2 regions of the Shewanella sp. Actino-trap-3 genome follow, and region 2 is predicted to be linked to the other one. Evidence: predicted binding sites of a transcription regulator. Region 2 holds the regulator's gene; the other holds the start of a gene.
What was found. Region 2 encodes MetJ, which represses methionine synthesis genes. Its sites were predicted from a motif close to TAGACGTCTAGACGTCTA; they were not measured.

Region 1: a site for MetJ is predicted at 8,560-8,577, ahead of metH (methionine synthase). Genes of this name have one in related genera too.

What each region holds. Positions count from the first base shown of each region.
Region 1 is NZ_PJCE01000001.1:2,197,106-2,213,375, reverse strand. It holds gene CXF80_RS09410 (cytosolic protein) at 30-368, opposite strand; gene CXF80_RS09405 (substrate-binding domain-containing protein) at 911-1,921, opposite strand; gene CXF80_RS09400 (hypothetical protein) at 2,111-2,629, shown strand; gene trxC (thioredoxin TrxC) at 3,267-3,689, shown strand; gene CXF80_RS09390 (DUF3465 domain-containing protein) at 3,800-4,246, shown strand; gene metH (methionine synthase) at 4,669-8,385, opposite strand; gene CXF80_RS20105 (hypothetical protein) at 8,883-9,062, opposite strand; gene CXF80_RS09380 (TetR/AcrR family transcriptional regulator) at 9,235-9,891, shown strand; gene CXF80_RS09375 (efflux RND transporter periplasmic adaptor subunit) at 9,881-11,230, shown strand; gene CXF80_RS09370 (efflux RND transporter permease subunit) at 11,227-14,334, shown strand; gene CXF80_RS09365 (hypothetical protein) at 14,683-14,886, shown strand; cobalamin riboswitch at 15,061-15,181, shown strand; gene CXF80_RS09360 (ABC transporter ATP-binding protein) at 15,261-16,070, shown strand; gene CXF80_RS09355 (FecCD family ABC transporter permease) at 16,063-16,270, shown strand, end outside.
Region 2 is NZ_PJCE01000001.1:3,759,027-3,775,296, forward strand. It holds gene CXF80_RS16200 (DsbA family protein) at 298-939, opposite strand; gene CXF80_RS16205 (glycerophosphodiester phosphodiesterase family protein) at 1,145-2,422, shown strand; gene CXF80_RS16210 (TAXI family TRAP transporter solute-binding subunit) at 2,754-3,707, shown strand; gene CXF80_RS16215 (TRAP transporter permease) at 3,811-5,868, shown strand; gene CXF80_RS16220 (DUF1850 domain-containing protein) at 5,868-6,269, shown strand; gene CXF80_RS16225 (manganese-dependent inorganic pyrophosphatase) at 6,383-7,306, opposite strand; gene CXF80_RS16230 (YhcH/YjgK/YiaL family protein) at 7,668-8,129, opposite strand; gene CXF80_RS16235 (LON peptidase substrate-binding domain-containing protein) at 8,744-9,322, shown strand; gene CXF80_RS16240 (pseudouridine synthase) at 9,437-10,417, shown strand; gene CXF80_RS16245 (tetrathionate reductase family octaheme c-type cytochrome) at 10,492-11,886, opposite strand; gene CXF80_RS16250 (DUF3373 domain-containing protein) at 11,943-13,655, opposite strand; gene CXF80_RS16255 (c-type cytochrome) at 13,806-14,135, opposite strand; gene CXF80_RS16260 (sulfite exporter TauE/SafE family protein) at 14,453-15,199, opposite strand; gene metJ (met regulon transcriptional regulator MetJ) at 15,275-15,589, opposite strand; gene metB (cystathionine gamma-synthase) at 15,799-16,270, shown strand, end outside.

The sequences.
Region 1 (16,270 bases), 1.6 Mb from region 2:
TTCGCCGATTTCAACTTACTGAATAATTTTCAGTCTATTCGGGTAATAAAGGTTTGCTCGTCATCCACAAAAGCTACAAAGCCGCCGTGATAGATAAATACCCGACCACGCCCCTCAACTAAGCAGGCAAGCTGTGGGCTAAAATCTTCTTCGTTACCCTGTCTTTGATATGTGCCGATATCGGTGATTACGCCGCTGAGAGTAGGCAAATATCTATAAGTTCGCTTTGCTTGATCAACCAGGTTCAATTCGCTGGCGGTAGAGAAGCAAGAGGGTATCGTACCGGCTTCTTCGATAAACATAGTTTTCAGTTCTTCAAAAGCTGTGATCACTAGCCAGTCGATGCCGTTAACATGATGGATAAACATTGAGTTTCTCGGTAATTCTGATGCGGAGATTTTAACATTATCAGGGGCAGAACGTAGTAGAGATTTAGTAATTCTGTGCAATTTACGGTCATTCACTAGGTCACCTTGAAACACGTTGCCCCAAAATAAGTCAGCTAATTAGATTTGAGCTTTTCCTATTTAGCTTTCATCTATAGACAACTATGCGGCTAAATCGAAGAGAGTTAAATTACAGGTGTAGATGAGTCAGCGAGTATCCAAAACAGGGATGTTTTGGTTAAGCCCACAGGGATGCTGATTTTAAAATCAAGAGCTGGCGTCTCGCTTAATCATCTGCACTAAGGTCACTCCTTCACATCCCTGTGATCGCGACATTTACTACGTCCTGTAGCTCACATGCTGCAGGCAATAAGTTCAAATGAAGCGACGTTATAAATCAAGCTAAACCAATACCAAGTAAGCTGAGTTAATTAATACCTCAAACTCACTTTTGTCCAAAAGATATTTGGAAAGTATTATAAATAATTATTCGTTAGCTTTTATACCATGCTGTTTAAATATGATTACAATCCCGAAACCTTGGTACATGTATCAACGTTCTCTGGTGTGCAAAATGTGATAGGTGTGTAAATTATTCTGTCATATTTTTGTTCTGTTACAATTTTATACAGTGTCAAAATGGCTTGTCTTCCCATTTCATATGGGGCTTGACCAATATTGATATGAACAAGATTATCTTCCAACATAGTTAATTGTTCAGATGATGTATTAGTCATAACAATGATGACCTCGTTGTTATTAATTTTTGCCTGATACGGGGCAATCATTTTACGGTAAAGTGCTTGGTCATTTTGCGGCCAACCACCAACAGCAATAAAAGAGTCTGCTTTTACAGGCCTACCTTTCATTACAGACTCCATTTGAATAACAGATTGAGCCAGTTGATCAAAATTAAAGAAAGGTTCTCTAACTTCAGTCCATCCCGAATCGTTATTAAGCAATTCTCCAGGAGGTACATCATATTTTTTTCCCGATAATGCGGAACGGACCCCCATCAGTCTTAAATTCAGATTGGGAGAATCTCGTCGCCCAGATTGCATTATTAGCGTTCCCCCATTGGGCCGAAGTTTTTTTAACTCTTCACCTAATGACTTACCCAATTCAATATTGTCAGTGCCTATATAGGCTAGGCGTAAACTATTAGGGTCTTCGTTGATTGAAGCATCAATATCAGAGTCATAGGTAATAATCGGGATACCTGCTTCTTTAGCTCTCTTGAGGCTATTTTTAACGAGATATTTAGATTGTGTAACGGCTACAGCGATACCATCTATACCTTCATCAATCAGTTGATTTATTACCTGATCTTGCATCCTAACATTACTTATATCTGGTCCCCGATATATGCATTCAACGCCTTTTATTTGAGCAGCAGCATCTATACAGCCAGCTTTGCTTTGATCAAAAAAAACACTATTAAATTTAGGTACCACGGCAAGTTTTAATTCTTTTCCATAGACAGAAGATATGGGTATTAGACTAAAGGCAACAAACAATAAAAGTGATCTCCTCACACTCCCTCCTGAAATAAATCATAGTGCGACTCTGCTTACAATAAAACATATCAAAGAAATTCATTTAAAGATACGAGCTGAAACGGTATTACTGAACATATCAGTGTGAGCTAATCGATATTGTTGTGTTTTGAACTCCCCCATGCGTCAGGATCGCAACACCATACAAGAAATTAAACAAGGAATGTCATGAGCAAGATTCTAGTTTTAATTATTTTCAGTTTTTGTTTACTTGGGTGTGCACCTTCGACATCAACATTCATGAAACCAGAAGGTAACTTTGGTAAAACCACGATTGACGGTTGTGGACAAAATCCAAATACTTTTAGATACGAATCTGAAAAATCATCTTTCAAAATTAGTGTGCATGGAAGCAGAGTGCTTTTCGGATTTGAAGCAATAAGCACAGACGAAGTTAAATGGATATTATCAGAAGTTATTATAATTGTTGATGGTGTTTCCCATTCGTTGGCAGTTAGTAAATTTGAACCTAGTTATCTCAGAGAGCCTTGCGGAGGCTTTACGAAAAGCTTTAACTGTGACTCAATTCAGCATTATCATTCGAGTGTAGATATTCCAAACATGGTTGAATCTTCGGAGGTTATAGTATTTCCCCCTACGCCTCTGGTTAATTGTAGCCCAATTAAAGTGGGTGAAATTAAGTTCAAAAAAGTAACAGAAACACTTTGGCAGGCATTGAACTGCTAGCAAGGCGTTAACGACTCTCATAGTCATACTTTTCCTAATGGCAGTAGGCTAAAACTCTAAAACGTTTCTGTCCAAAAACGAGCTAGTCTCTGCTTGAAAATGTCTAAATTCAGCTTTGAACTTGAGGCCGTTGAAGAAAATAGCGTGAGCTGGCCATGGCCTTTCCCGCACATCCATGTGCTTCAAGGCATTCAGACATCCTGTCTATCAGATGCCAGCTAGCTTTCGCGGTACAGGATGTACCATCGGAAGCGTTAGCATTTTAACTATTTACAACAAAATGGGCCGAAGCCGATTACAAATGAAGTCAAAAGCTGGATCGATCCCCATGGCGACTTTTCGCTGCTGTTATTTAAGTCATTAGGAAAAATCCTGCGAGGCGGCTGGGCCAATTCTTTTATAAAGAGTAAAGAGGGAACTGCCGTTGGTTTCCTCTTGGTCTGGTGTGGGTGAAGCGCCACGACGTTGGTGGCCGCAGGCCATAATGAATTAGCCAGTGCAGGGTGGAACCTTGCGAACTTAAGCGTTGGTGGCCGCAGGCCATAAATGATAGAGAAAATTAAACGATTATTCGTTTAACACACTAACTAGGTTTATGATTGAATAGTCTCAATAATGAAGTGGATAAGGACTAACCATGATCATAGCTTGCCCCCATTGCGATACGTTAAATCGCGTCCCTGAAGAGCGTCTTGAACAACAACCAACTTGTGGTAAGTGTAAACAAAACCTTTTTGTTGGTGTGCCGATTGAACTGACAGCAGCCAATTTTAGCCACCATGCTAACAAATCAGAATTGCCGCTGGTGGTTGATTTTTGGGCTAGCTGGTGTGGTCCGTGTAAAAGCTTTGCGCCGGTATTTACCCAAGCCGCGAAAACGTGGGAACCTGCATTTCGTTTTGGCAAACTCAACACCGAAGAGCAACAAGCATTAGCTGCGCAGTTTAATATCCGCTCGATCCCAACTTTGATGGTATTTAAACAAGGCAAAACAATCGCCCAACAATCTGGCGCTATGCCCGCATCATCGTTTAACCAATGGCTAGAGTCGCTGAAATAAACTGTTGGGCAGTAGATATAGATAGAATTTAGCTAATAGAAAACGCGACAATAACTCGCGTTTTTCACTTAATATCATTTTAATTGTTATTACAAAGGGATTTGATAAACATGAAAAAAATAATAGTCATCTGTTTACTTGGCTTGGCATTATTTGGTTTTTTAGATAAAAAGGTTCAAACCACTCAAATTGTAAAAAACGTTTACGCTGGTTACACCGTTGACAGTGATAACGCGTTACAAAATGCCATTGAGAATAGGCAGAGTAACCTTCAAATTGGTGGTTCAGGCGAGGTGATAAAAATACTTGCCGACGACCTAAAAGGCAGTCGCCACCAGCGGTTTATTTTAAAAATAGCCAGTGGCAGTACCTTACTCGTTGCCCATAATATTGATTTGGCCCCGCGCATAGACGGCTTAACTGTTGGCGATACGGTCGAGTTCTTTGGCGTTTATGAATTCAATAATAAAGGCGGCGTCATCCATTGGACTCACCACGATCCACGCGGACAACACCAAAGCGGCTGGCTAAAACACAATGGCAGCACCTATCAATAAATCGCAGTTTTAATGATATTCAAACAAGGCAAACTTACTGCATAACAAGCATTAGCCATGTCAGAATCATAGATTAAGCAATGGTTAGAATTACTTTGATGAAGTGAAGCTTAATGTGCTGAATTACATACTAAAGCGCTACAATACAAAACGTGGTCATAGTTATAACCATTATATAACTCCAACCTTGCCGAAATTACAGAATCAAAACGTTCCCCTTTTTTTTGCCCGTGCAGGGTGGATCCTTGCGATCTACTCTTGTTTCTAAAATAGGTGTGGCCGCAGGCCATAAAATGTATAAACCTTTCGACCTATATCCAAACGAAGTTTGGACATAAAAAAGAGTAACCGTGATTACTCAAGGTTACTCTTTATTCCGGAGCATTCTCTACTCTGGGTCACTCTCTGCTCAGGATCACTCTCTATTCTGGGTCATAGTCCAATATCGGTGACAACCATCGCTCTGTCTCTGCTAAGGTCATGCCCTTACGTTTAGCATAATCTTCAACTTGATCTTTACCAATATTGGTCACGCCAAAATAACGTGATTTTGGGTGGGCAAAGTACCAGCCAGACACTGCAGCGGTTGGGTACATGGCAAAGCTTTCGGTGATGTTCAAATCAATCGTTTCATCGGGTTTGAGTAAATCCCACAACAAACCTTTTTCAGTATGATCCGGACACGCTGGGTAACCTGGTGCTGGACGAATACCTTTATAACGTTCGCGAATTAACGCTTCGTTATCGAGTATTTCATCGGCGGCATACCCCCAAAACTCTTTACGGACGCGCTCGTGCATACGCTCGGCCAAGGCTTCGGCTAAACGGTCAGCTAAGCATTTGAGCATAATCGCATTGTAGTCATCATGGTTAGCTTCAAAACGGGCTACATGTTGATCAATACCGTGACCTGTTGTCACCGCAAACCCGCCCATGTAATCGGCAACGCCGCTGTCTTTAGGAGCAACAAAGTCTGATAAACAGAAGTTGTCGTTACCCACGCGTTCAAGTTGCATGCGCAGATGATGGGTGGTCATTTCCAATGTGGTGCGAGTGTCATCGGTATACAGTTCAATGTCGTCGTGATTAACGGTATTGGCTGGGAATAAACCGATGACGGCTTTGGCGGTAAGCCACTTTTCAGCAATAATTTGCTTCAGCATGGCTTGGCCATCGGCGAATAATTTAACCGCTTCTTCACCGACCACTTTGTCTTGTAAAATTTCAGGGTAATGACCGTGCAGTTCCCAGCTTCTAAAGAACGGTGTCCAGTCAATACGTTCAACTAAATCATCTAGCGGGTAGTCATCAAATACTTGGCGACCTAACACGTTAGGCGTAAATGGGCGGTAGTTTTCCCAGTCATGTTGGCAACGGTTTTCACGCGCCGCTTCAATCGACACTAAGGTTTTACGCTTGGTTTGCGATAAGCGTTTTTCACGCATCATGTCGTATTCAGCATAGGCTTCGTCGATGGTGGCTTGGCGGGTGGTATTGTTAATCAGTTTCGACACCATAGGCACGGCGCGGGATGCATCGGCAATATAAATGGCGCCGTGTGGATAATGCGGCGCTATTTTCACAGCCGTATGAATTTTAGAGCAAGTCGCCCCGCCGATAATGGCCGGAATGGTTAAGCCTTCACGGTGGAAGGTTTTCACGTTGTGGACCATTTCATCAAGGCTTGGGGTAATGAGCCCTGACATGCCGATGATGTCGATATTATGCTCTTTAACGGCATCGAGAATTTTATCAACCGATACCATCACCCCAAGATCGACCACTTCGTAGCCGTTACAAGCGAGCACGACGCCGACGATATTTTTACCGATGTCGTGCACATCACCTTTTACGGTGACCATTAAAATTCGTCCGTTTGACTGACCCGCAACCTTCTCTAGTTCGATATAAGGATTAAGGTAAGCAACGGCTTTTTTCATCACTCGAGCCGATTTAACCACTTGCGGTAAGAACATTTTGCCCGCGCCAAATAAGTCACCGACTACGTTCATGCCGTCCATTAATGCCCCTTCTATCACATCAAGTGGGCGGGTGGCTTCTTGGCGTGCAGCCTCGGTGTCTTGGTCAATAAATTCAGTAATGCCTTTGACCAAGGCGTGCGACAACCGCTTGGACACCGGCCAGCTACGCCAGGCTAAATCTTCTTTTTTGGCCACTTGGGAGCCATCGCCGCGAAAGGTTTCGGCGATGTCGAGTAGCTGTTCGGTGTTGCTTGAGTCGGCAACCGGGCAAGGTAAGTTTTGTACTACGTTTTCAACCCGTTTTTTAAGCTCGGGATCTATATCATCGTATATGGTTAACTGACCCGCGTTGACAATGCCCATGTCCATGCCAGCTTGAATGGCATGGTATAAAAATACCGCATGAATCGCTTCGCGTACTGGGTTGTTACCCCTAAACGAGAATGACACGTTAGACACACCACCGGAGATCATCGCATGTGGCAAGGTGGTTTTGATGTCTTTAATTGCTTCGATAAAGTCGACAGCATAGTTGTCGTGTTCATCAATACCGGTGGCAATGGCGAAGATGTTGGGGTCGAAAATAATATCTTCTGGTGGAAAGCCGACCACATCAACCAAAATACGGTAAGCACGGGTACAGATTTGGGTTTTACGTTCACGCGTGTCGGCTTGGCCGTCTTCGTCAAAGGCCATTATAATGGCGGCGGCGCCATAGCGTTTCACTAAGGTGGCTTGTTCGATAAATTTGGCTTCGCCTTCTTTCATCGAAATCGAGTTAACAATCGACTTGCCTTGGACGCATTTAAGGCCCGCTTCAATCACTTCCCATTTAGACGAGTCGATCATGATCGGCACGCGTGAAATATCTGGCTCAGAGGCAATTAAGTTTAAAAACTTCGCCATGGAAGCCACGCCATCGAGCATGCCTTCGTCCATGTTGACGTCGATAATTTGGGCGCCGTTTTCGACTTGCTCGCGCACCACATCGAGGGCTTCTTCAAACTTTTCTTGCTTAATTAAGCGTAAAAACTTGGCTGAGCCTGTCACATTGGCGCGCTCGCCGACGTTGACGAATAGCGAGTTTTTATCGATGGTCAGTGGCTCTAACCCCGACAAACGACACGCCACAGGAATGTCTGGAATGTGCCTTGGTTCATGTCTGAGTACTGCTTCACGAATGGCATTAATGTGGGCGGGGGTGCTACCGCAACAACCGCCGACAATATTGAGCATGCCTTCTTGGGCCCATTGGTTGATGACTTCAGCCATCTCTTCTGGGGTTTCATCGTAGCCGCCAAACTCGTTGGGTAAGCCCGCATTTGGGTGGGCTGAGACATAACATTCGGCAATACGCGATAATTCTTCAACGTAAGGACGCAGCTCTTTTGGCCCAAGGGCGCAGTTTAGGCCAATGGATAACGGCTTAATGTGGCGCAGTGAATTATAAAACGCTTCGGTAGTTTGGCCGGTTAAGGTGCGGCCCGATGCGTCGGTGATGGTGCCGGAGATCATAACCGGTAAGCGATCGCCAAGTTGATCAAATACTTTTTCAATCGCAAATAGGGCGGCTTTGGCGTTTAAGGTATCAAAAATGGTTTCAACCATAATGATATCGGCGCCGCCTTCGATTAAGGCGCTGGTCGATTCGACATAGGCTTCGACGAGTTGATCAAAGCTGACATTACGAAACCCTGGGTCGTTCACGTCTGGGCTGATAGAACAGGTGCGGTTAGTTGGCCCTAATACGCCGGCAACGTAACGTGGCAAGCCTGTTTGCGCAGCCACTTCGTCGGCAGCTTGGCGGGCAATTCTGGCACCGGCTAAGTTAATTTCGGCGGCCAGTGACTGCATGTCGTAGTCGGCCATAGCAATGGTGGTAGCGTTAAAGGTATTGGTTTCAATAATGTCGGCACCGTTCAATAGGTACTGAGTATGAATATCTTTAATGATTTGCGCTTGGCTGAGTACTAATAAGTCATTGTTGCCTTTAACATCGCAATGCCAATCTTTAAAGCGCTCACCACGATAATCTTCTTCTTCCAACTTATGGTCTTGGATCATGGTGCCCATGGCGCCATCTAAAATCACAATACGCTGCGCTAACAATGCATTAAGTTGTTCAAGTGTTTGACTGTAAGAAGTCGATTTAGCCATAACAGTTACCTTTTGATCACTATGTTGCTTGATACCTTGATTGAGATAAGCATACCCTTATTTTTACAATAATAGGGCGATAACATCATTGCTGTGTACAACTGTTGATTACAATTGCTGCTTACAATGCGCATCTTCTAAATGATTACCTTTTAAGATAGCCTTTTGGACATATAAACGTATAGACGTCTATACTACGCGAGTTTTCACCGCCAGAGCAAGGCTGATTTAACTTCTACTTGGGTTAAGCGATGGGGGACGTCAGTTAGCCGCAGAAATGTTCAACCAATCAACATAATAGTAGGTGTTTTTTATTGATCTAAGCCTATGTTTAATAAAAATTTATTATCAATATATGTTTATTATCTTATTCGATTGCTTCAGGCTGCTTGTCGTCAAACAGGTTGAGGATGACAAGCCCAATGAGGCCGAACACCTGAGCATCCAAATTACAACATACTATGGCTTTAAAACCGAGTTGAGTTATAGGGCGGAACTCAAGCTGTTTCAGCAACATATTGCCAATTTTTGTCACAAGCTTGAAAAGCGGTAAAGCCTACGATGTAGCCAATATTGCAGCATAGGGAGAAACGTTTAATGACAGATACCGTCTTCTGCCAGAAGGCACTAGATAAAAAACCTACATGGTTATACAAAGGTTCTAAAGCATTAACCAAATCACCTCCCCGCTAAACATAAAGGGTTATACTCATGCTGTTATAGTTTTTTATTCATATTTAACAACTTGTTAATAGCTGTATTCTTCGTTACCGCTGATTTTGTGGAATTATTTCACTGCCAATTAATGTGCTCTGCTCTTAAAATAATTCTTTAACTGAGGAATTCTGTATGCCTGATACCAAGAATAAAGTGGGACGCCCCAGTGGAGAGACCCAAAATCGCGATAAGCTTATTCAGGCTGCAAGGTCTCTTTTTGTCGAACGTGACTACTCTCAGGTTACCGTTCGTGATGTCGCGGCGCTTGCAGGCACTGATCCCGGGCTTATTCGCTATTACTTTGGCTCTAAACAAAATCTGTTTATCGCGATGTTGCGAGAGACGGCCGCTCCAGTGAAACAAGAGCTCTACAAGGTGAATAAAGAAAAACAAGCCCATGGCCCGGCAAGCTTGATGCAGACCTACTATCAAGTGATGTCAGCGCATCCCCATTTCCCAAGATTAATTTTCCGTCTGGCAGGCCTAGATCAAAGTATTCCTGAAAATAAAGAGATAACCAAGGTGTTTAACGAAATTGTCAATGTGGATGACATCATGATGTTTGATAAACTCGAAGCTAAGGGACTGTTGCACGATGATGTTGATATCCATTGCGCTCAACTGAGTTTTTTTTCGATGATGATCTTTCCATTTATTGTGCCCGAAGGGTTCTTGAGTCGACTCGGTATACAAATCACCCCAGAATTTTTAATGAAACTTGCACAGCAAAATACCAATCTGCTTGCAAGAGGCTTGATGCCGACAAAGGACAAAAATAATGACCAGTAATAAGAAACGTTTTCTGCTCCCCGGTGTCCTATGCGGAATGCTGATATTATTTTTAGCTATAGCCCTAAAACCATCACCCTCGGTTGTCCAGAGTTATGATAAAGCCAGGGCGGTTGACATTCTCACCCTGGACAAAACCTTGCTGGCCCCAAGAATACAGGGGTTTGGTCGCGTGACACCTAAGCATATATGGCAAGCCGTCGCCGAAGTGAGTGGCAAAGTTATCTACCGCCACCCTCAGCTTGAAACGGGCCGAATGTTACCAAAGGATACCTTGGTGCTAGAGATAGACCCTCTGGAATATGAGTTGAAGCTGGCACAGGCACAAGCGAGTCTCAATGCTACGTCGGCACAACTGACAAGGCTCGATCAGCAGGAGCGAAATCTCAATACCAGCCTGCAGATAGAGAACCAGAAACTGGATCTGGCTAAGCAGGAATATCAACGTAAGCTCACCCTCAAAAAGCGTAATTTGGTGTCGATTTCTGAACTTGAAAGTCAGCATCAGTCCTTGTTGGTACAAACCAAGCTGGTGGAAGATCTGCAAAACTCAATTAAGCTCCTTCCCGACGATAGAAAAGTGAGCCAAGCACAGCAAAGCGTCGATGTTGCACAGTTAAAAGATGCCCGCAGAAGACTGAAACAAACCAAGGTTGTGCTGCCCTTCGATGCCAGAGTGGCCGATATCAACATTGAGCAAGATCAGGTGGTTGCCATGGGATCAACTATGTTGATCGCTCACCAACTCGGTACTGCGGAGATAATGGCTGAAATATCACTGCAGGACATGCGCACTTTAGTCAGCAGTATTGAAATGATCCCTGAACAAAATAGTCTACCTTCTTTTGAGCTCTTAGCATTACAAGCCGATGTAGAGTTTCAGGTAGGAAGCAATCGTTTTACTTGGCCAGCTAAAGTCACCCGGGTGGCAGAAACGGTTAATCCGAATCAGGCTACCATCGGCTTATATCTTGAGGTTGAGCAGGATATTCGTCAGCTTAAGCCATTCAGTCGGCCTCCTCTGACCAAGGGAATGTTTGTTTCAGCGCGGATATACGGCCAGGCAAAGCCACATTTTATCGTCCCCGAGAAGGCGCTTCACGGTGACAAGCTATATCTGATGAGCTCGGATAATAAACTGATGATAAAACCGGTGACCATTTTGTTCCGTAATCAAGATCAAGTGGCTATTAAAGCAGACGTTATCGTTGGTGATAACATTGTGCTCAACGATCTTATTCCCGCTATCCCGGGGATGTCTTTAAGAGATATCTCATCAGACCTCGACGTTAATGCTGCTGAGCAATCTCAGGTGAACCGAGAGGAGGCCGGTCAGTGATCGCTTATATCACCCGTCATCCGACCTTAGCTAATTTGTTGATGCTCAGCCTACTCTTGCTCGGATTATTGAGTTTGGGATCAATAAAACGTGAGACTTTTCCAGAGTTTGCGCCTCCCTATGTTACCGCTACCGTGGTTTATCCCGGCGCGTCGCCGATAGAAGTGGAAGAAAGTCTATGTCTGCGTATGGAAGATGCGGTCGATGGGCTAGGCAATGTCGAAGAAGTAAAATGTGACGCACAAGAAGGCGTCGCGTCCATGACTATCAAGCTGGACGGTAAAGCCGATATTGGGCGCGCTATTGTGGATGTGCAAACCCAGATCAATGGGATTAAAAACTTTCCATCACAAATTGAACCGCCGATCGTTAAAGAGCTCGATTGGGCCGAACCTGTTGTTGATATCGCTATTTCGGCCGATGCCAGCTGGCCCCATCTGAAGCATTATGCCGAGGATCTCAAACGTCGCTTGAAAATCGATGCCGGAGTGAGTCTGGTATCCGTTGTTGGCTTTTCCGATCATCAACTGCGGGTTGAGCTTAATCAAATCGATATGCGCCGTTTGGGGCTGACTGCAACCGACATTGCCGATGAAGTGGGTCGGCAAAATGTGAAGATCCCTGCCGGTAATATTGAGTTAAAAGATAAAAATCTGCTGCTCAGATTCGATGAGCGCAAAGTCACGCCAGCGGCGTTAAAGCAAACCATCGTGGCCTCTACCAGCGACGGCAGCGTGGTCCGACTCGGCGATATTGCCACCGTGACTGACCGATTTGAACTCGATGAAGAGCACATCTTTTTCAACGGGCAGCACGCCGCCATACTCAAGGTGAAGAAGAACAAAGCCGATGATGCCTTAAGAATAAAACAGAAAGTAAGCCGTTTTATCGAGCAAGAGCGTTTACGTGTGCCCGATGGCGTGAGTTTGACCTTGACCAACGATCTCTCGTCGCTGCTTAAAGATCGTCTGGATATGATGTTAACCAATGGCTGGCAAGGGATCATCCTAGTCTTCTTTAGCATGTGGTTATTTTTCTCTTTGCGTTACTCTTTTTGGGTATCGGCAGGTCTTCCTGTTGCCTTTTTAGGCGGCATCTATTTGATGAGTCTCTTTGGCGTCTCCATTAACATCATGAGTTTAGTCGGTTTGCTTATGGCCATCGGGATCATGATGGATGATGCCATCGTTATCGCCGAGTCTATCGCCTCCCATGTCGACCGGGGCTTAGCGCCACATGATGCCGTGGTTCAAGGGGTTAAAAAGGTTGCCCCAGGCGTGGTCTCCTCGTTTCTGACCACCATTTTAATCTTCAGTAGTTTACTTGGTCTCGATGGTCAGATGGGCGCCGTACTCTCGGCTATCCCGACGGTGCTGATTATGGTGCTCAGTATCAGTTTGATTGAGGCATTTTTAATTTTGCCCAACCATTTAAACCATTCATTAAGCCATGTCCCCAAGAAAGCGCCTAGGCCTGAGCTTAAATTTAAGCGAGATTTTTTAGCCGCATTCGAAACGTTTCGTAATACGACACTCGTCAATGCGGTTAGGTTTGTGGTGCATTGGCGCTACGCCAGCGTTGGCATAACCTTAGGTATCTTGCTCTCATCTGTGGCGCTGGTCGCAGGTGGCGTGTTGAAATTCTTGCCCTTTCCGGAGCTTGATGGTGATATCGCCGAAGTGAGAATTATCCTGCCACCTGGCAGCCCATTGAGCTCGACTCAGGAGGTTGTCGAACAAGTGATCCTCAGTGCTAAAGAGACGGCTGCTCGCTATACCCAAGACGTGGAAGAGGGCGTTGAGCTTATTGAAGATATTACCGCACAGTTTAATTTTAATGCCGATGCGGGCGAGAAAGGGCCTCATGTGGCGACGGTTAGGTTAGATCTCTTGTCGGCCGAAACTCGAAATACGCTGATAGAAGATTTTATCGAAGATTGGCGCGACGGTACGGTTGAGCTAGCAGCCCCTTTGTCTATGGTCTTTAAGCAGCCAACAATGGGGCCTGCGGGTCGTGATATCGAGGTTCGCCTGCTAGGTGATGATCTGGATATGCTAAAGCAGGCCTCGGTTTCGCTGCAATCTTATCTTGCCCAGTTTGACGGTATCAACGGTATTCTCGATGATATGCGTCCGGGGAAAGAGGAAATTAAGGTCAGTCTGAGGCCCGGAGCGGAAGTCTTCGGCATCGATGGTCAGTTGGTCGCCAGTCAACTGCGAAGTGCTTTCTTTGGCCAACGGGCCGATGAGATCCAAATTGGGCCCGAGAATATCGAAATTGAAGTTAGGCTGAATAAGGAGCAAGCAGGCGATCTTCATGCATTGGCTAACTTTCCCATTATGTTAGCCAATGGGGAGCAGTTGCCTCTGTCGGCGATCGCCAAATTAGAGCATCAAAGATCTTATGTCCGTATTCAGCGGATCAATAGCCAACGTTCGGTTACCGTGATGGCCGATGTTGACAACCGCAAGGGTAATTCCACCGAAACATTAGCTAAGATAAAATCCGATTGGCTGCCGCAAGCCACTGAAGATTATCCTGGGGTTAAGGTCGACTTCGAAGGCTCGGCAAAAGAGACGGCGAAGACGGGCGCCTCTCTTGGTAAGGGATTCCTTATCGGAATATTTGGACTTTTTGTCATACTCAGTTTTCAATTCAGGAGTTACCTCGAGCCTGTGGTGGTGATGTTGGCAATACCCTTGTCTTTGATAGGCGTGCTTTGGGGGCACGTGCTACTTGGCTATAACCTATCTATGCCATCGATAATGGGCTTTATCTCCCTTGCAGGCATAGTCGTCAATGACTCTATCTTGCTGGTGCAATATATACGTCATCATGTCGATGAAGGTGATAGCGTTCATGAAGCCGTTGTAAGTGCCAGTCGGGAACGATTTAGGGCGGTATTTTTAACGTCGCTGACGACGGCCGCAGGTCTGTTACCCCTATTGCTCGAAACGAGTCTTCAGGCGCAAGTAGTACAGCCCTTGGTTGTCTCAATCGTATTCGGGATCTTTGCCTCTACCTTGATGGTGTTATTTATTATTCCTTGTGCCTACGCGATTTTGGCTGACTTTGGCTTGGTGAAGAAACATCAAAAAATTTAGCGAGAGGGAGTAAATTACTGCCATTATCTTGTAATGGCAATGGTCACATACCCAAACGACCTCGACATGCAGGAGCCAGCATGTCGAGAAGTGACTGCGTTCAAGGTCGTTAATTACTCCTGCATAAACGACATTGCCATCTTCTGTGGTGGTCTTGGTAACATAGCCGTACTCGTTAACCTCAGGGCGGGAGATAACGGCTTATCCAACAATCCTTTATCCTGCTAACTGCGTTGCTTAACTTGCAATAGGCTCGCTATTGACGGGTCAATGCGCCTTGTTAGTCAAACAAATGACCCGTTTGAGATGAAATAAGCTGCTCAAGTTGGCAATTGCCCCGGTGCGTTATTGGTGACTCACGGTGGCATGATGCGTTGCTTAATGGAATATGTGCTTAAGGCTGGCCAATGTAGCGGATTATTCGCTAACCTAGCGATCCCCTATGCTGCTATTATGGTGCTCGATGTCTATTGGCTTGACGATATTGATAAGCTTGACTGTTTTCAATCTGTTGTAATAGATAGCAAGGTAGCTAAAGTGAGCATTACATAGGCTTAACGCGTCATATTGATAGTCATAGAATTATTACTATAACGTCATATTAATAGCGTAATAATCATATTGTTATAATCATAGTTTTATATTGATAGCGTTATAATCGAAGCATCATATTAATAGCTTAATAACCATAGCGTTATAATCGACTCATCAGAACCATAGCGCCATAATCATAGTGCCTTTCAAGGTATTGGGAATTGGGATAAGCCCAAACTGTACCCGCAACTGTAGATGGACCAATTAACCATTGGTGCACAAGTCAGATACCAGCTTTGAATTGCCTCAATATCCATGCCTAAGCGGGTGACTTAGGGGAGTTATTAAATAGATGTATGTGTTAATTAATTGGACATGGCGAGGTCATTTACATGTCTGAATCAGTATTGGATGTCAATCATCTCTTTTGGACAGTCGATAATAAAACCATTCTAGCTGATATTGATTTCAGTTTGCCTAGAGGCCAAATGCTAGGGCTCATTGGCCCCAATGGTGCGGGTAAGTCGAGTCTGTTACGTTGCTTGTATCGTTATATTGAGCCAACTAGCGGCAATATTGAAATTTTTTCCAAACCCATCAGTGGTTTTTCCTCTAAATCGTTAGCGCAGAGTATTGCTGTGGTGCAACAAGATACCCCGCATTATTTTGATATGACTACTGAGCAGTTAGTGACAATGGGGCTAACACCGCATAAAAACTTGTTTGACCCCAACACAGCGCAAGACCGAGAACGTATTTTAAGTGCATTAACCAAAGTGGGATTGCAGCAAAAAGCGCAGCAACAGTATGAGCTATTATCTGGTGGTGAAAAACAACGTGCACTTATTGCCCGAGCCATTGTGCAACAGCCACATATTCTTATATTAGATGAACCTACCAATCATTTAGATATTCGTTATCAAATTCAAATCCTTGAACTCGTCGTATCACTAGGGATCAGTGTTATTGCTTCTATACATGACCTGAATTTAGCCAGTGCGATGTGCGATAAATTACTGCTACTCGACCAAGGGCGGTTAATTGCTAAAGGTACCCCAACAGAAGTACTCACCGAGCGGCAAATTAGTGAGGTGTTTGGCGTTTGCTGCCACGTCAACGATCATCCACAACATGGTAACCCCCTCATCAGTTATTTCTATGGTTACCGGGCAAGCAAGAAAGGATGCTCTGATCATGATTGATGCATCGCAACGTCGGTATTATGTGTGTTTCAGTTTGTTGATATTTGCCACGCTACTTACCCCTATTTTTTCGGCCAGTTTTGGTGCAGCCAATATTGATCTTAATGACGTATTGACCATTTTCAATACTTTATGGGGGGATGACATACCGAGTTCTATTGATGGCAGTGAGCATGCTATCGAGTTGAGCCAACGTATTG
Region 2 (16,270 bases):
GCTAATAAACGTCGTTCAAACTTTATCTCTCGAGGGAAGTTTACCTCATATCGGTATACAGATTCATTAAGCCGCAATAATGCCTAAGGTGGTCACAATGTGATACTCATTTTAAAGTGATCCAGCGTGGGCAATCCTGCGGTTATCACTTACTCATTATTAAACGTTAATGGGGTTAATCTCGGCAAGCTTGCCAGTATCTATATTGGCCATATAATTGCTACTTCAGGTTAAGTTAACCAACAATAAGCTGCTCAACAGTAATCCATAGCGATAAAATCTTTTCATATAAGTTCCTCAACAAGGTTTGATATTTGACAAGATAGTGCGGATGTCTGCCAAGCTGGTTTGCCATTGATGATAATCAAGCCTAATAGAATAGGCGTTGTTATCGACCATCAATACCAATGATGGAAACCCTTGAATAGGAAGTTGACCAGCAAGGTTAATTTCTTGCAACAGTTGTTTGTCTATGTCATTAGCGGTTAATTGTTCAACGAAAGGTGCTTCAGGGATGCCAACTTGAATCGCGATAGCCACTAAAGTATCGAGATCAGATGGGTTTTTCGCATTCAAGTAATACGCCTGTTGAATCGCATTAATCATTTGTTTTTCAAGCCCATATTGACGAGCAATGATACTGGCTCGACACGCTGGATAAGTCGATCGCCTGGGTTGGCAGAGATGCCAAAAGTCATGATTAAATTTAGTGCCCAGTTGTTGAGTAATCTTTTGCCACGTTTGTTGTAACATTTGCTGCATCGGTCGTGGCATTGGGAGATCTGAATCTGGCGCCAACCCCCCGACCAAGTATTTGATGGTTAACTGTTGGCCCAATTGCTGCTGCAGTTGAGCTTGCAGCGTGTCCCATGTGGGGCGATATCCCCAACACCAACTGCACATAGGGTCGTGAATATAATAGAGTGTTGTGTTAGGCATTATGGACCTCGTTGTTAAGCGTTAAAACGCTACTGCTGTTATTCGCTACTATCGTTGGTATCACTATTATCGTTTTATCTATTTAGGGTTATTATTGTCATATTAATTCTATATTTTAGTCATATTCATTGCGTAAGCTGGTGGCGATAATGAGTCAATCAACCCTGCATTACAACAGACATGCATGACAATATGGAGCAAAAAGATGACAAGGAAAAACAGTGTCACACTGGGTATTATTTCGATTTTGACCAGTATGTTATGGGTCTCAGGCTGTAACAGTAACGATAATAATACCAGCGTAGCAACAGAATTGAATAAAAGTGTCAGCGCTCAAGTGGGCCCTAGACCGCTATTTTTAGTCGGTCAAATGCAAGACAGTGAGTTAAAAGATCAATTAGCGCAATGTGCTTCAAATTCATTTTACCGGACTGATTTCTCGATTGGCCACCGTGGTGCATCGATGCAATTCCCTGAACACACTAAAGAAGCCTATCAAGCAGCCATCGATTCCGGTGCTGGTATTGTTGAATGTGATGTGACCTTTACCGCAGATAAAGCGCTCGTGTGTCGTCATTCACAGTGTGATTTAGCCACTACCACCAATATTCTGTCCATTCCAGCCCTAGCCAATAAATGTTCAGAGCCATTTTTACCCGCCGATGCTGTTAACGGTGTCAGCGCTACGGCGACTTGTTGTACTAGCGATATCAGTTTAGCTGAATTTAACACCCTAAAAGGCAAAATGGACGGCTTTAACCCCAATGCCACCACAGTCGAAGAGTTTATGGACGGCACGCCAAATTGGCGCACCGATTTATATGCCGGTAATGGCACTTTAATGACTCATGCTGAAAGTATTGCCTTATTCAAAGCGGCTGGAGTAAAGATGACTCCAGAGCTTAAGTCGGCTAGTGTCAGCATGCCCTATGATGGCTTTACTCAGCAAGATTACGCCCAGAAAATGCTAGATGAGTATGCCGCAGCAGGTGTCGATGCATCGCAAGTATTTCCGCAATCATTTAATTTAGATGACGTAAAATATTGGATAGCCAATGCGCCTGAATTTGCCGATCAAGCGGTATACCTAGATGGCCGTGACGAGCAGGCTGGATTTGACTCGCAAAATAGCGCGACTTGGTCACCGAGTATGGATACCTTGGCCGCTGATGGCGTAAAAATTATCGCGCCACCGTTATGGATGTTAGTCACTTTAGATAATAACAAGGCCATCGTACCTTCTGAATATGCTAAAGCGGCTAATGCAGCTGGCTTAAAAATTATTGCATGGTCACTTGAGCGTTCAGGCCCACTGAGCCAAGGTGGCGGCGGTTGGTACTATCAAAGTATTGCCGACGTGGTTGATAACGAAGGTGACACTTTTGAGCTGTTAGATGTACTGGCAAAAGATGTTGGCGTAATCGGTGTGTTTTCCGACTGGCCCGCTACCGTGACCTATTATGCTAACTGCATGGATATGTAACGATTAACAGTATTATTGTCCCTTATTTAGCAGGGATAAACTGAACTTATCAAGAAGGTGCTGACATTGTTGGCACCTTTTTTATTCTATTCACTATACTCGTTGTGATAGAAGATTAATTGCTCACGGCTCAACCAAGCTTCGAGCGAGTGGGCGATGATAAACGCTAATGTCACTTGTTGATGTATTATCGAAGCGACCGAAATAGTGACATAAATGAGGTTTATAGCGATGTGGCTAGCCTTTAGTCTATATAGCTCGCAGAGGATGTCAGTGGTAGTGTTATAGCACAATAAGACCTATAACCATATATAAAATAAGGATATTTAGGATGAAACTAACCAAACGTTTTTGCATGATTGGCGCGGCGGCCGCGCTGTCTATTAGTACGGCTGTTATGGCGGCACCGACATTTATTAATATTCTTACTGGCGGTACCAGTGGTGTGTATTATCCTATCGGTGTTGCTCTTTCACAACTGTATAGTAATGGTATTGAAGGCTCTAAAACCTCTGTTCAAGCGACTAAAGCGTCTGTTGAAAACCTTAATTTATTACAAGCTGGACGTGGCGAATTAGCACTTGCGTTAGGTGATTCGGTATCGGCTGCATGGGCGGGTGATGCTGAAGCAGGTTTTAAGACACCGTTGAACAAATTACGTGTCATTGCCGCAACATATCCTAATTTTATCCAAATTGTCGCCAATAAAGATGCAGGGATTAATAGCCTTGCCGATTTAAAAGGCAAACGTATTTCTGTGGGGGCGCCTAAATCTGGTACTGAGCTAAACGCTCGCGCTATTTTTAGTGCTGCAGGCTTAAGCTATGACGATATGGGGAAAGTGGAATTTCTGCCTTATGCCGAATCAGTTGAGCTAATTAAAAACCGTCAATTGGATGCGACCTTACAATCGTCTGGCCTAGGTATGGCGGCCATTCGTGATTTAGCCGCCACCATGGCGATTAACTTTGTCGAGATCCCCGCAGATATCGTGGCTAAAATTAATAATCCCGCTTATCAAGTAGGGGTGATTACTGCCAATACCTATGAAGGTCAAACTACCGATATTAGTACGGTGTCGATTCAGAATTTATTGGTAAGCCATAGTAAGGTATCTGATGAAATCGCCTATCAAATGACTAAACTCATGTTTGAAAACTTGGATCGTTTAGGTACGGCACACTCTGCCGCTAAGGCTATCAGTTTAGACACAGCGACCAAAAATCTGCCTATTCCAATGCATCCAGGTGCAGAGCGTTACTACAAAGAGGTGAATGCATTGTAATCTCATTTTTACTTTGCGAGCGCTTGCTTAACCTAAGCAAGCGCTTATGTGTTTTTGTCTTTCGGCATACCATTTTTAGCTGTAGTAAGGGTAGAGGTATACCATGAGCGAGCCATCCAATAACCAGACTATTATGTCGCAACAAGGCTTAAGTGCTGATACCCGAGATTGGCCAAAAGCCCTATTTTTCGTGGCACTCATTTTTTCTATTTTCCAAATTACCACCGCAGCATTTCATCCTGTTTCAACCCAAGTGTTACGCGCCGTGCATGTGGGTTTTTTATTATTAGTGGTATTTATTAGCTATCCAGGTATCGGCAAAAGCCAGCCATGGCAACCCTTAGCCTGGATACTCGGCTTAGCGGGTATGACTACCGCGGCTTATCAATGGGTGTTTGAAGCCGACTTAATTCAACGTTCCGGTGACTTAACTCAAAATGACATGATTATTGGTGTGGTATTAGTCGCTCTAGTGTTTGAAGCGGCAAGGCGAGTGATGGGCATTGCCCTGCCGATCATTTGTGGTTTATTTCTGGCTTATGGTTTGTTTGGTGAGTATTTGCCCGGTGAACTGATGCACAGAGGGTATGGTTTTGATCAAATTATTAACCAGTTAGCCTTTGGCACAGAAGGCTTATATGGCACGCCAACCTATGTATCAGCGACGTATATTTTCTTGTTTATTCTGTTTGGGGCCTTTTTAGAGCAAGCTGGGATGATCCGCTTATTTACCGATTTTGCCATGGGATTATTTGGCCATAAAGTCGGTGGACCCGCAAAAGTATCTGTGGTGTCATCGGCACTAATGGGCACCATTACTGGATCCGGTGTGGCTAATGTGGTGACCACTGGCCAGTTTACGATTCCGTTAATGAAGCGTTTTGGTTATCGATCTGCTTTTGCGGGCGGGGTTGAGGCCACGTCCAGTATGGGCAGCCAAATTATGCCGCCGATTATGGGCGCAGTAGCCTTTATTATGGCTGAAACCATTAACGTGCAATTTATTGAAATTGCAAAAGCAGCGATGATCCCCGCTGTACTGTATTTTTGCTCGGTGTTCTGGATGGTGCATTTAGAAGCTAAACGCGCCAATTTATCGGGCTTACCCAAAGATCAGTGTCCTGATCCGTGGGCAGCGATTAAGCTACGTTGGTACTTACTCATCCCGTTATTTATTTTGATTGGCTTGTTGTTCTCTGGTCGCACGCCACTGTTTTCTGGGATGGTGGGGTTAGCACTAACTGCTATTGTGATTTTAGGTTCGGCCATTATTCTCAATCTATCATCAGCTGCGATGCGGTTTGTTTTTTGGATAGCGCTAGGGGTGTTATGTGCTGGTTTCTTTCAATTAGGCATCGGGGTGATGTTTGGGGTTATTGCGCTGCTGGTGGTTATTTGTTGGTTTGTTAAAGGCGGTAAAGAAACCCTTCAACTGTGCTTACATGCCTTGGTAGAAGGTGCTCGTCATGCAGTACCCGTTGGAATAGCGTGTGCATTGGTTGGAGTGATTATTGGCATTGTGTCACTTACGGGTATTGCCTCTACCTTTGCCGGTTATATTTTGGCGGTTGGCCAAGATAACCTGTTTTTATCGTTAATACTGACCATGGTAACGTGTCTCATTTTAGGCATGGGGATCCCAACTATTCCTAACTACATTATTACCAGCTCAATTGCTGCGCCAGCGTTACTGGATTTAGGCGTGCCGTTAATTGTGTCGCATATGTTTGTGTTTTACTTTGGCATCATGGCAGACCTTACCCCGCCTGTTGCGCTAGCGTGTTTTGCGGCAGCGCCAATAGCGAAAGAGAAAGGCTTAAAAATCAGCTTGTGGGCTATTCGTATTGCTATCGCTGGGTTTATTATTCCCTTTATGGCGGTATACGAACCAGCGTTAATGCTCCAAAGTGGTGGCGTGTTGGATACCCTTTTTGTGGTGCTTAAAGCGACGGTTGCAATTGGGATTTGGGGAATTATCTTTACTGGGTATTTATTCCAAAACCTTTATTGGTGGGAGCGTATTTTAGGCTTTATTGCCGGTGGTTGTTTAATTATGGCGACGCCATTAAGTGATGAGTTAGGTTTTGGTTTGGCACTGGCGTTTATGTTACAGCACCTGTGGCGTGCACGTAAGTTACAACGTTTAGCACAGGACAAATAATGCTAGGATTATGTTTAGGCCTAGCGGGCACAATATGGGCTCAAGTACCTGCTGAGAAAATGACTTTATCGTGGACCCACACGATTGAAAAAATTCGTTGGGCAGAAGATTATCGCTTGCAGCCTGACGGGTTTATCTTAGAGCAAGCAAGGGTAAAAGGCAGTGGTGCAGGGATGGAGATACCGTTGGATGCCGTGTTAAACAATGGCAGCTGGCATTACACCCCCCATTTACCTATCTTGCCGATGCTAAAACTTGGTCGTACCCCAGAAGCAGGTGATTACCAGCTGTGTGTTTCATCTGCTCAGCGCGAGCAACAATGTCACCCAATGAGTTTTTGGGTCGGAGAGCCGACAGTTGAACAGCCATTGATAGAGTTATGGGGCTGCGATATTGGGTAGTGACATTGTGACGTCAGTTCGCATAATGCATCATGTTGTTTGCCTCGTTTTAGACATAAAAAAAGCTGAATCAAGGATCCAGCTTTTTCTTTATGAAGCGTTTTGACAAAGACTTACTTTGAAAAAATATCTTGCAGTGCGGGTACTACTTGTTTCTTACGGCTTAATACGCCGTCTAACCACACTTTACCATCGACGGTAGGCTTACCGTAAGCGCGCTCAGTTAAGTCTGCTAAGTCAGAAATTACCAACATTTCTGAGCCTTCTTTCATGATATCGGTTAGCAGTAATAATACGCTGTGGCGATTACCTTCGGCTTTCAGTTTAACGATATCCGCGGCTAAATCTGCTTTGATTGAGTCAAATACAGATAAGTCGATCACTTCTAACTGACCAATACCGACCAAGTTACCGTTCATGTTAAAGTCTTTAAAATCACGCATAACTAAGTCGCGCGCCGGCGTGCCTTCAACCGCTGATTTGACTTTAAACATATCCATGCCGAGTGCTTTAAAGTCTTCAATACCGGCGATTTTAGCTAATGCTTCAACACAACGAATGTCTGCAGTGGTGCAGGTGGGTGATTTAAAAATGACCGTGTCACTTAAAATGGCACACATCATAATACCAGCGATGTTTGCAGGGATTTCTACTTGGTAAAAATCGTACATCATTTTAATCACAGTGTTGCTGCAACCCACGGGGCGGATCCAACACTCTAGCGGAGTCGAAGTGGTTAGGTCGCCTAATTTATGGTGATCAACAATCCCCACAATAGTCGCTTGAGCGATATCATCTGGGGCTTGAGTAACTTCTGAATGGTCAACAATATAGACTTCTTCGCCAGCATAACTGGTTTTGTATTCTGGCGCTTCAAAACCAAATTTCTCTAGAATAAATGCGGTTTCTGGTGATAATTCGCCTAAACGGGCCGCAATGGCCGGTTCATCGATTTGGTTTTTTAAATATGCTAATGCGATAGCACCACAAATTGAATCTGAATCAGGGATCTTGTGACCCACTACATACATTGCCATTGAAACACTCTCCTATAAAGTTATGATGATTTTAACAAGGATTAATCTTCATCGCATTAAAAAACAACACTTGATTGATTCAACTTACCAGATCAAGCTTATCGTTGATGATATGAGCTATCAATGGCTCAAAAAAAAGCCCCAAGCGGAGAGTCTCGGGGCCTTTCTATCTTACCAAGGGTAAATGCACATTCGTCATTAGCTCAGGTATGACACATTTGTCTCTAGCTCAGATATCACAGGGATGTTAAGAGATATGGTGTGCATGGATTAACTTTAGCAGACTTTGGTTAGATAGCGATATTTTGCCATAATATCCATAGTTGGACTGAGCTGAGGCTATCTTGATCTCGCTATTTTGTTATAGCCGAACTTTAATCACCACTTTACGGACTTTTTGTGGCGTTGCACTGGTGCCTGGCATATGTATATCGCCGGGAAAAAACAGCGCGAACATGCCCGCTTTTAGAGGAATAAATGCCGCGTCATCTTTGTTAGATTCATAATCGTATTCAGCATAGTCATGTTTGTCAAAATAGGGCTTAGAAGGCGTTTGATTGGCCAAGGGTAAATAACCAAATTCTTCTTCACCGCTGACCACATATTGCACATCAATGTATTGTTGATGAACTTCAAACGGCTCTATTTCTTTGGGTTTGGTTTCATAATCATTGACGATAACGAAAATATTTTTGCCTTCAAGCGGGTAGGTTCCCACTTCAAGCTGACTAAAGTCTGTGTCGGCGAGATGGGTTAACGCTATGGCTAATCTCGGGTTGAGCGGTGTATAAAGGTGACGATTGGCTAAAGTATCAACAATCATAAAAAATTCCGTAAAGTAAAAGCCACAAAAACATCATAGCGTGTTAGCGCTAAAGCATACTGTTTTACAAACACAACAGCATTAAAAATATAATAAGAATTGTAAATTACCTGCACGACAGAGCTGAGTTAATATCCTCATTTTTATCCATACATGAGCCTTGATTGGTTTTATACATCCCTGTTATGGCGAAAAGCCTAAGCCAACCTCAGCGCGGCAATAAGGGGTGAGTAGACTCGACAAATTAGCTTGGGAGTGAGTCTTTCAAATCAAGCTTGCTCTATGCCTTGATAGCGGGGTGAATTCATGTGTTAACAGCCGCATTGTTTATTGGCTGCAATGTGCAATAAAGCCAGATATTGTTACCTTTGGCACCATAATGGATCGTATCGAGCGTTTATAGCGCCTTAGCATATTGGATGTTTTTTGTTCTTTTTTGAAATACAGTCGTATTGAATAAGGTCTATTGAAGTAGAGCGTAGCGAGTTTAGTGGTGATGTCGTTAGTTCGCATTATTTAACCCGCTTAAGTTGTTGAATTATTAACCACTGCTACACTTATTTTATTGATTCGACTTTGGTTCAGTATCGTCACCTATGGTGTTGGAGGCTGTTATGCAAACAAAAGAAGTGGCATTACTCATCCAAGATGCAGTGCTGTTGCCGGGTGGGCGACTTGAAATTCGAGTCGTGACACCTAGCGATTTATGTATGGTTGCAGATGTATTAAAAGGCCACTATGACCTAGCATTTGCGCCATTGAAAGTGAATAGCGAACTGCCTTGTTATATTGCGGCAACCCAATGCAATATTATTGACTTCAATCAGTTGGAGGATAGTTCGTTAAGCATTGTTATTGAAGGTTCACAACGTCTTAAAATCTTATCCGCCGCCAAAAAACGTGATGGTTGCTGGATTGCTCGTGCGCTACCTTGCGCTAATTGGTGCGATGAGCCCATCGCGGGTGAGTTTGAAATTATCAGCGCGGCACTTGAACAATTTTATCAAGTGAATCCGGATTTGCTTGAGTTGTACTCACAAGTACATTTAGAAGATGCCACTTGGGTTAGTCAACGTTGGTTAGAGGTTTTACCTATGTATAACCGGGATAAGTTGATTTTAGTTGAACAACCTAATTGCCATAAGACCATGGATTTTGTGCTGCAATTACTCAAGTCGCATGTGGATGTATAACGCTTATATTGTGTTATTTTCCTAGCGATAATTAAGATACAATCTAGATTCGGCCTGATAAGATAACACTATCATTTTGTCTTTTATCGTTATCTTTATATAGCCAAGTTATTTATGCCTAATTCATCAAATTATATCGCGGGTCACGTTCTGTCTTCTTGCCAAACATCAAGCGCTGCCATTGCTGCTCAGCCATCCTATATTGTGTTGCCACGTACTAATGAGTTAGCGGGCAAGCAATACCACACTGTGATTGATTTTTTGATCGATCATTTTAAACAAATTGATCCTAGTGTGTGGCAACAAAGGATCGAAGCAGGCAAAGTACATTGGCAGCATGGTGGGTTAATTGGTATTAATACTGCCTATCAAGCGACCCAAAGAGTGTATTACTATCGAGAAGTGGTGGCTGAAACTAAAGTGCCGTTTGCTGAGCAAGTGCTGTATCAAGATAGCAACACTATTATTGTCTATAAACCGCATTTTTTACCTGTGACCCCAGGCGGTAATTACGTTAACGAATGCTTGGTGCATCGATTACGTATCGCCACGCAAATTGACACAGTAGCACCCGCCCACCGGCTAGATAAAGATACGGCAGGGGTGATGTTAATGACGCTGGATCCGCAAACGCGGCATGCATATCACCAGTTGTTTTTAGATAACAAGATTACCAAAGATTATCAGGCCATCGCCAAGTTAACTCCACAGCTATTAGCACAGTTAGCCGATAATACTTGCACCTTGCCCATGTATTGGACCGTTAAAAATCGTATCGTTGCGGCTACCCCCAGCTTTACCATGCAGGTGGTTGAAGGTGAGGCTAACAGCCATTCTGAAATCAGTTTAGTGACGGTAAAAGGCGATTTAGGCTTGTTTACATTAAGCCCAATCACGGGTAAAACTCACCAATTACGAGTGCATATGCAGAGTTTAGGTATGCCTATTTTAAACGACCGCTTTTATCCGATATTACAGCCTAAAGGGCCTGATAATTTTGGTAAGCCGTTGCAACTATTAGCGAAACGGTTACGGTTTACCGATCCTATTAGTGGTATTGAACAAGACTTTGAGTGCCAAGGATTGGATTTTTAGCTGATTTTTTAGCTAATAAAAAACCGCCATCGTAAAAGTCGATGGCGGTTTTTTTGTTTCAGCTTATCGCATTTCTAGTCTGCTTTAGTGTGTTTAATACCTTTGCGGTTTTTCATTGGGTCGCCATCATAACCAAGGGCTTTCCAGTCTAAACGCTCGCCTTTGTTATGACAGTCATTACATTGTAATGCCTTGTCTTTTGGTGACACCATGTGGTTGATACGCCACCACATTACGGTTTCCACAAAACCATGATTACCACTGTACTTGAGTCCTTTCTCTATCATGGTTGGGTTAGCTTCCATTCCCAGTTTTGCGGCTAAGTCCCAATCAAATTCACTCCAGTAGCCACCTTCACCGTAAATTTTAGGCGTCAGTAAGATGTTGAGTTCAGTGTCATAAATTTGTTTGCCTGTATGCACTTTAAATGGGTAGATTTTGGCTTTAGGATCGTTAATATCTCCTAATGGATAAGCTAATTTAAGCACTTTAGCTGGGTCCATTTTGTCGCCAGGCATGTAAGCATCGGCGTAGCCATTAAACCAAGCATATTGTGGTTTCACGTCTTTTTGCCAAATAAAGCTACCTTTCTTTTTCATATAGGTGTGCTTGCCGTATTGATCTGTCGTTACAGGAATATCTTGACCTGCGGTTGACCAATCCCAACGCATTTTGGTGGTTAGATTTTTAGCAAATGATGGAATATGACATGTCTGACACGCCACGGCTGCTGTATGAGTGTTCAGTCTTTTATTTTGATGTGGAGCTGCATCATGGCAGTTTTCACAACCAATATGATTTTCACCACCTGGCGATACTCCCATCGCATTACCGGTAATTTGATGATTTTCGGTGACATGACAAGTTTGGCATTGGAAATCGTTACCATCGGTGTCCATGTGCACATCGGTGGCTTTGTCTGGGTAAGACATGGAGGAGTCTAAATCGCCATGTTTAACACCATCACCGCCGCCGCCGTAAAAGTGGCAACTGCCGCAATTATCGCGCACTGGTGCACCCACATTTTGTGCTACGCGGGCTAAATTGACTCTTGCTAAGGCCTCGCCGGCACCAACAGGGTCTTTTATGTAAGTGCCAGTCGTGTCGTGACAGACTAAGCAGTCCACTTTGCTCATGTCTTTAAAGTCGAATGTAGAATCTTTCCAACCATAACCCGCATGACAACTGGTGCAGCGCGGTTCATTACCCGCTATCGACACACAAAAATTGTTGATGCTGTTTTTCTTTCCTCTCTTAACGGTGCGACCAGGTAATTCTTGTTCCAATTCCCAAGTCCAATGTGAAGACTTCATAAACTCTTCAGCATGTTCTTTATGGCATGTTAAGCATTGTGTCGTCACTTCAGGGCCATTGGCAAAAGGCCCTTGCAATGCCTCTTTATGATCAAATGCAGCCTGCGCGCTACTGCTTAATAACAGTAATACAGCCAGTGCTGATAATAGTTTCATGATGTTTATCCTTACCCCTGAGCTTGTGCTCAGGGGGGCCAAGTTAGAGATTTAAGTTAGAAGTTAATCGTTAGTGAAGCATTAACGTCATAGGCGGTGTCGACCACTGGCAGCATGGAGTAAGCGTTACCGGCAATCACATCGTCAACTTTCAGAGGTGAACCTACTGGTGAGCCACTTCCGGTATATTCATAGTCGTAATACAAACCGGCTAACTTGATAAACATTTTTGGATTAATATCAAAGATATAATAGGCTTCGGCAACATGACCACGGGTGGCTAACTTACTGCCAATAGGGTCATCTTGAGCTTGGGTGAAGGGACTCCAGTATTTAGAACCGTAGTTATATTCCAAGCCGAATTTACCGTATGGTGCAGGTATTTGCATACCCACATAAATGCCATAGCCATCTTTGGTGTCACTATCAACCGTTTCTTTTGGTACCATAATAATTTCTGTACCCGTGCTGTTAAGTTCTGCTTCAAATACTGCATCGCTTAACATGCCACCGAACAAACCTGCATTACCGTTAGGTTCTGCACGAGTCCAACCGAGTGAAGCAAACACTTTCATGTCGTCATCGGATTCATAGGCATAACCTAATCCACCTAAATATATATCTCCAATTACACCACTAGGCTGTACTCGGGTGACGAAGTTAAAGTTGTCAAACTTTTGCATGTCTTGATACATGGTTGGGGCAAAGATACCCGCGAGTTGAGTTGGGAATGCCATGGTGCCTGTGAAGCCATCATTGACATCTTTAGCGCCGAATAAAGTGAACTGCAAGAAGTGGTTACCGTCATTGATAACGTCGATATTAAAACCACCGAGGTGAGTGTCTTTGGTGATGATGTCACCAAACAATTCGCCATTGCCGTATTGCGACTCAAAGCCTTGACCATAGCAAAAGCGTACTACTTGACCCTCAATGCCGGTGATATCACCCAGATTGTAACCTAAGGTTAGGCCATCGAAGTTGAAATTGACTAAGTGACCTGATGGCGTGCCGCCTCTGAGTTCATTTTCACGATAATGACTTGGTGGGCCGTACGTTGAGGGGCGACGTCCGATAGAAAGGTACGTGCCGCTACCGTTAATGTCTTTCCAGTTAAAATAGGCGCGTTCTACTTTTAATTCATCACCACTGGTGCTGCCGCTACTGGTGCCGTCCATGGTGAATGAGTTCCACGAGTCAAACACTTTAACCCCACTAGAGTCTCCCCAGCTCTTAAACATGGTCAAGCGTCCGGCAAAGCTGACGTTATCCCATACTTTAGCATTAATGTTTAGGCGCAACCGCGTGGTATAAAATATATCGTTATCAATATCTTGTTGAGTTTTTTGACCTAACAGCATTGGCATAACGCCATTTAGCGCACCGCTTTGAAACGCGCTGGCTAAATCAGGGTTAGCCATCATCATTTGGCCTAATGGTGAAGTGGCACTATTAGGATCGCCAAATACTCCTGACATGGCTTTAGCGCCAAAGTCAGAAAAATTGACATTCATGGCTGGGTTCCAAGTGACATTTTGATAATGTAATGAATGTGCTTTGGTTCTAAAATCACCTGTGATTGCGACTCTATCTAAGGCCGTATGACGCTCGGTTTTGTCAACCCGCGAGCTTAAGTAGTCAAGATCATCGGTAACGCTGGCAAGTTGTTGTTTCAGGTCGGCAATTTTTTGCGAATCAGTGTCTGCCGCTAGGCTTGCACTACTCATAAAAAGAGCGTTGGCAACTAATATTGAGATGAGAGTTCTCATGGTATTTCTCTCCGTTAATTACCAAATGGTCAGTTCAATTTGGCAATTTTTTGGTGTAAGTTTCCCTGAGGCTAAGCCCCACTATTTTTTTCGGTTTGTTTATTGGCTGATATTTTCGCTTAGGACGAAAAGGTGCTCAGCATTGATGATTTAACCGCAGGTTGCTGGTTGGTCTGAATCAGCTGCGTGATCATACAAAAACTGTTGAATGTCTTTCAGGTCTTTTTCTGATAAGGCTTCAAAAATGGCGGGTTTAGCTTTGTGCATGTCACGGGTAAAAAATCGATCCCACTGGCTCATGGTTTTTGTCATTGGAGTGAGTTCTACGCCTTCACTATTGACACTGTGGCACGCTTTACATTCTTTTTTGTACAGGTGTTTGCCTTTTTTAGGGTTACCACCATCGGCTGCCATTACTTGGCTACCGAGTGATAATGCAATGGCGATTGCGATACCAAGTTTAACGTATGTGTTCATCATTTTATCCTCTATAAGGCTTTTTATGGTTGGTGTGTTTGCAAACTTATGTCTATTTCTTTGCTGTAAAGAATGTTACCTAAAAGTAGGTACTGTTAATTTGAAGTAGATCATATTCATGAGAAAAATCTAATTGAAAAAAAGTTAATTGAAAAAAATCTAATGAACAACTGTGATGCAGATCTATTGTGCAGAGGATAAAATTTTGTTAGGTAACATGGTACTAGGTAATGATAGATGTTCGGCCACATATAAGAATGTGTTGTTGTTTATGTCTGAATCGTATGCGATAAAAAAAAGGGGCTGTTAATAGGCAGAGATTAATTAGCAGAGATTAATGTGTTGACCGACATGATGACCAATATTGTTGCGCTAATGCTACATAATATTAATGTCGCCATACGGGTTTTGTCTTTATCGATGCGGCCAATTAATCGGCCAGCGACAAGGTAGCCCGCAATCACTGAAGGCAATAACAACAGTGATAACCATAAGTGCTTGAGCTCTACTAAGCCAACAACAGCTAGAATAGCTAGCGCAATTAATGAGCTAAACACGAAAAATGCTGATAATGCGGCGCGAAATTGACTGGCATCTTTGCCTGCAAGCAATATAGCCATTGGTGGACCTCCAATGGCAGCGATATTAGCAAATATGCCCGAAAATACCCCGGCGATAAATAAACTGCTGCGATTTATTGGTGCGGTAACGCGATAGGTACTCAGGATCACGGCAATAAACACAATAGCCGCAATAATTAAGCCTAATATGGGTTGGGGCGCAAACAATAATAATCCAGCACCTAAGAATCCCCCAGGAATACGGCCTAATAGCGCATATTGCAGACCATTAAACTGTAAGTGTCCGCGCTCTCGAAAAAGTGTCATGGCAGAGATAGCAAAACCCATGACAATAATAGGCACTGGGACTAATTGAGGATTAACAATGTACAGCAGCGGGCTGGCAACAACGGCTAACCCAAAACCAATTAAGCTTTGGGTTAGTGCGCCAAAAAATACGATAACTGATGCCAGTATCAAGGTTGTTGGATCGATAAATGGCATCATAAATTCTCGTTAAAAACATCACTGCTTCTTAAAAGGGCAGTTTAACAGTTTGTGAGGTAATCACTAACCAGTGAATTATTCGAGCTCTTCCCACTCGATCCCCATATCATCCATTAATTTTTTCGCTTCACTTGGAATGCTGTCAGGTTGATCTTTTGATAAATCAATATCATAAGGCAAAGGTTGACCTGTGTACGCATGCAAAAATGCTTCGCACAGCAGTTCACTGTTGGTTGCATGACGCAGATTGTTTATCTGGCGTCTGGTACGCTCATCTGTCAGTATTTTTAGTACTTTTAGAGGTATAGAAACTGTTATCTTTTTTACTTGTTCACTTTTTTTGCCGTGTTCGGCATATGGGCTGATATATTCGCCATTCCATTCAGTCATTAACTTACCCTTAACGATAAATACGGTGCAGATTTTAAACCGTTACACTCTCTAGTCAAATTATTGCGAATATTTAATCTCGATGCAAATAGATTTCTTGATGTTTAGACGTCTAAGCGTCTATTTTTGTTGACGGATGAAGATCTCTTCGGTAGATTTAGACGTCTAGACATCTCTTTGTGTGTTTGTGACATTTTTAGGAGTCAATTATGACTAAGCATCAAAGCGCCACATTGGCCGTTCGCCAGGGTATTGAAACAGACACACAGCATGGCGCCATAGTGCCCCCAATTTATTTATCAACCAATTATTCCTTCGATGGTCACAACAATCCGCGCGAGTTTGATTACAGCCGATCGGGTAATCCGACCCGCTGTATTTTAGGTGACGCGCTGGCCAAACTTGAGCAAGGTGCAACAGGCGTAGTGACCTGCACCGGCATGGCCGCCATTACCTTAGTGACTAGCTTACTTGGTCCAGATGATTTATTAGTGGTGCCGCATGATTGTTATGGTGGTAGTTATCGCCTATTTACGCATTTGGCTAAAAAAGGTCAATTTAAGTTGTTGGTTGTTGATCAAACTGATGCACAAGCATTGAACCAAGCCATTGCCCAAAAACCGAAAATGGTCTGGTTAGAAACGCCATCGAATCCACTGCTGCGGGTGGTCGATATTAGTG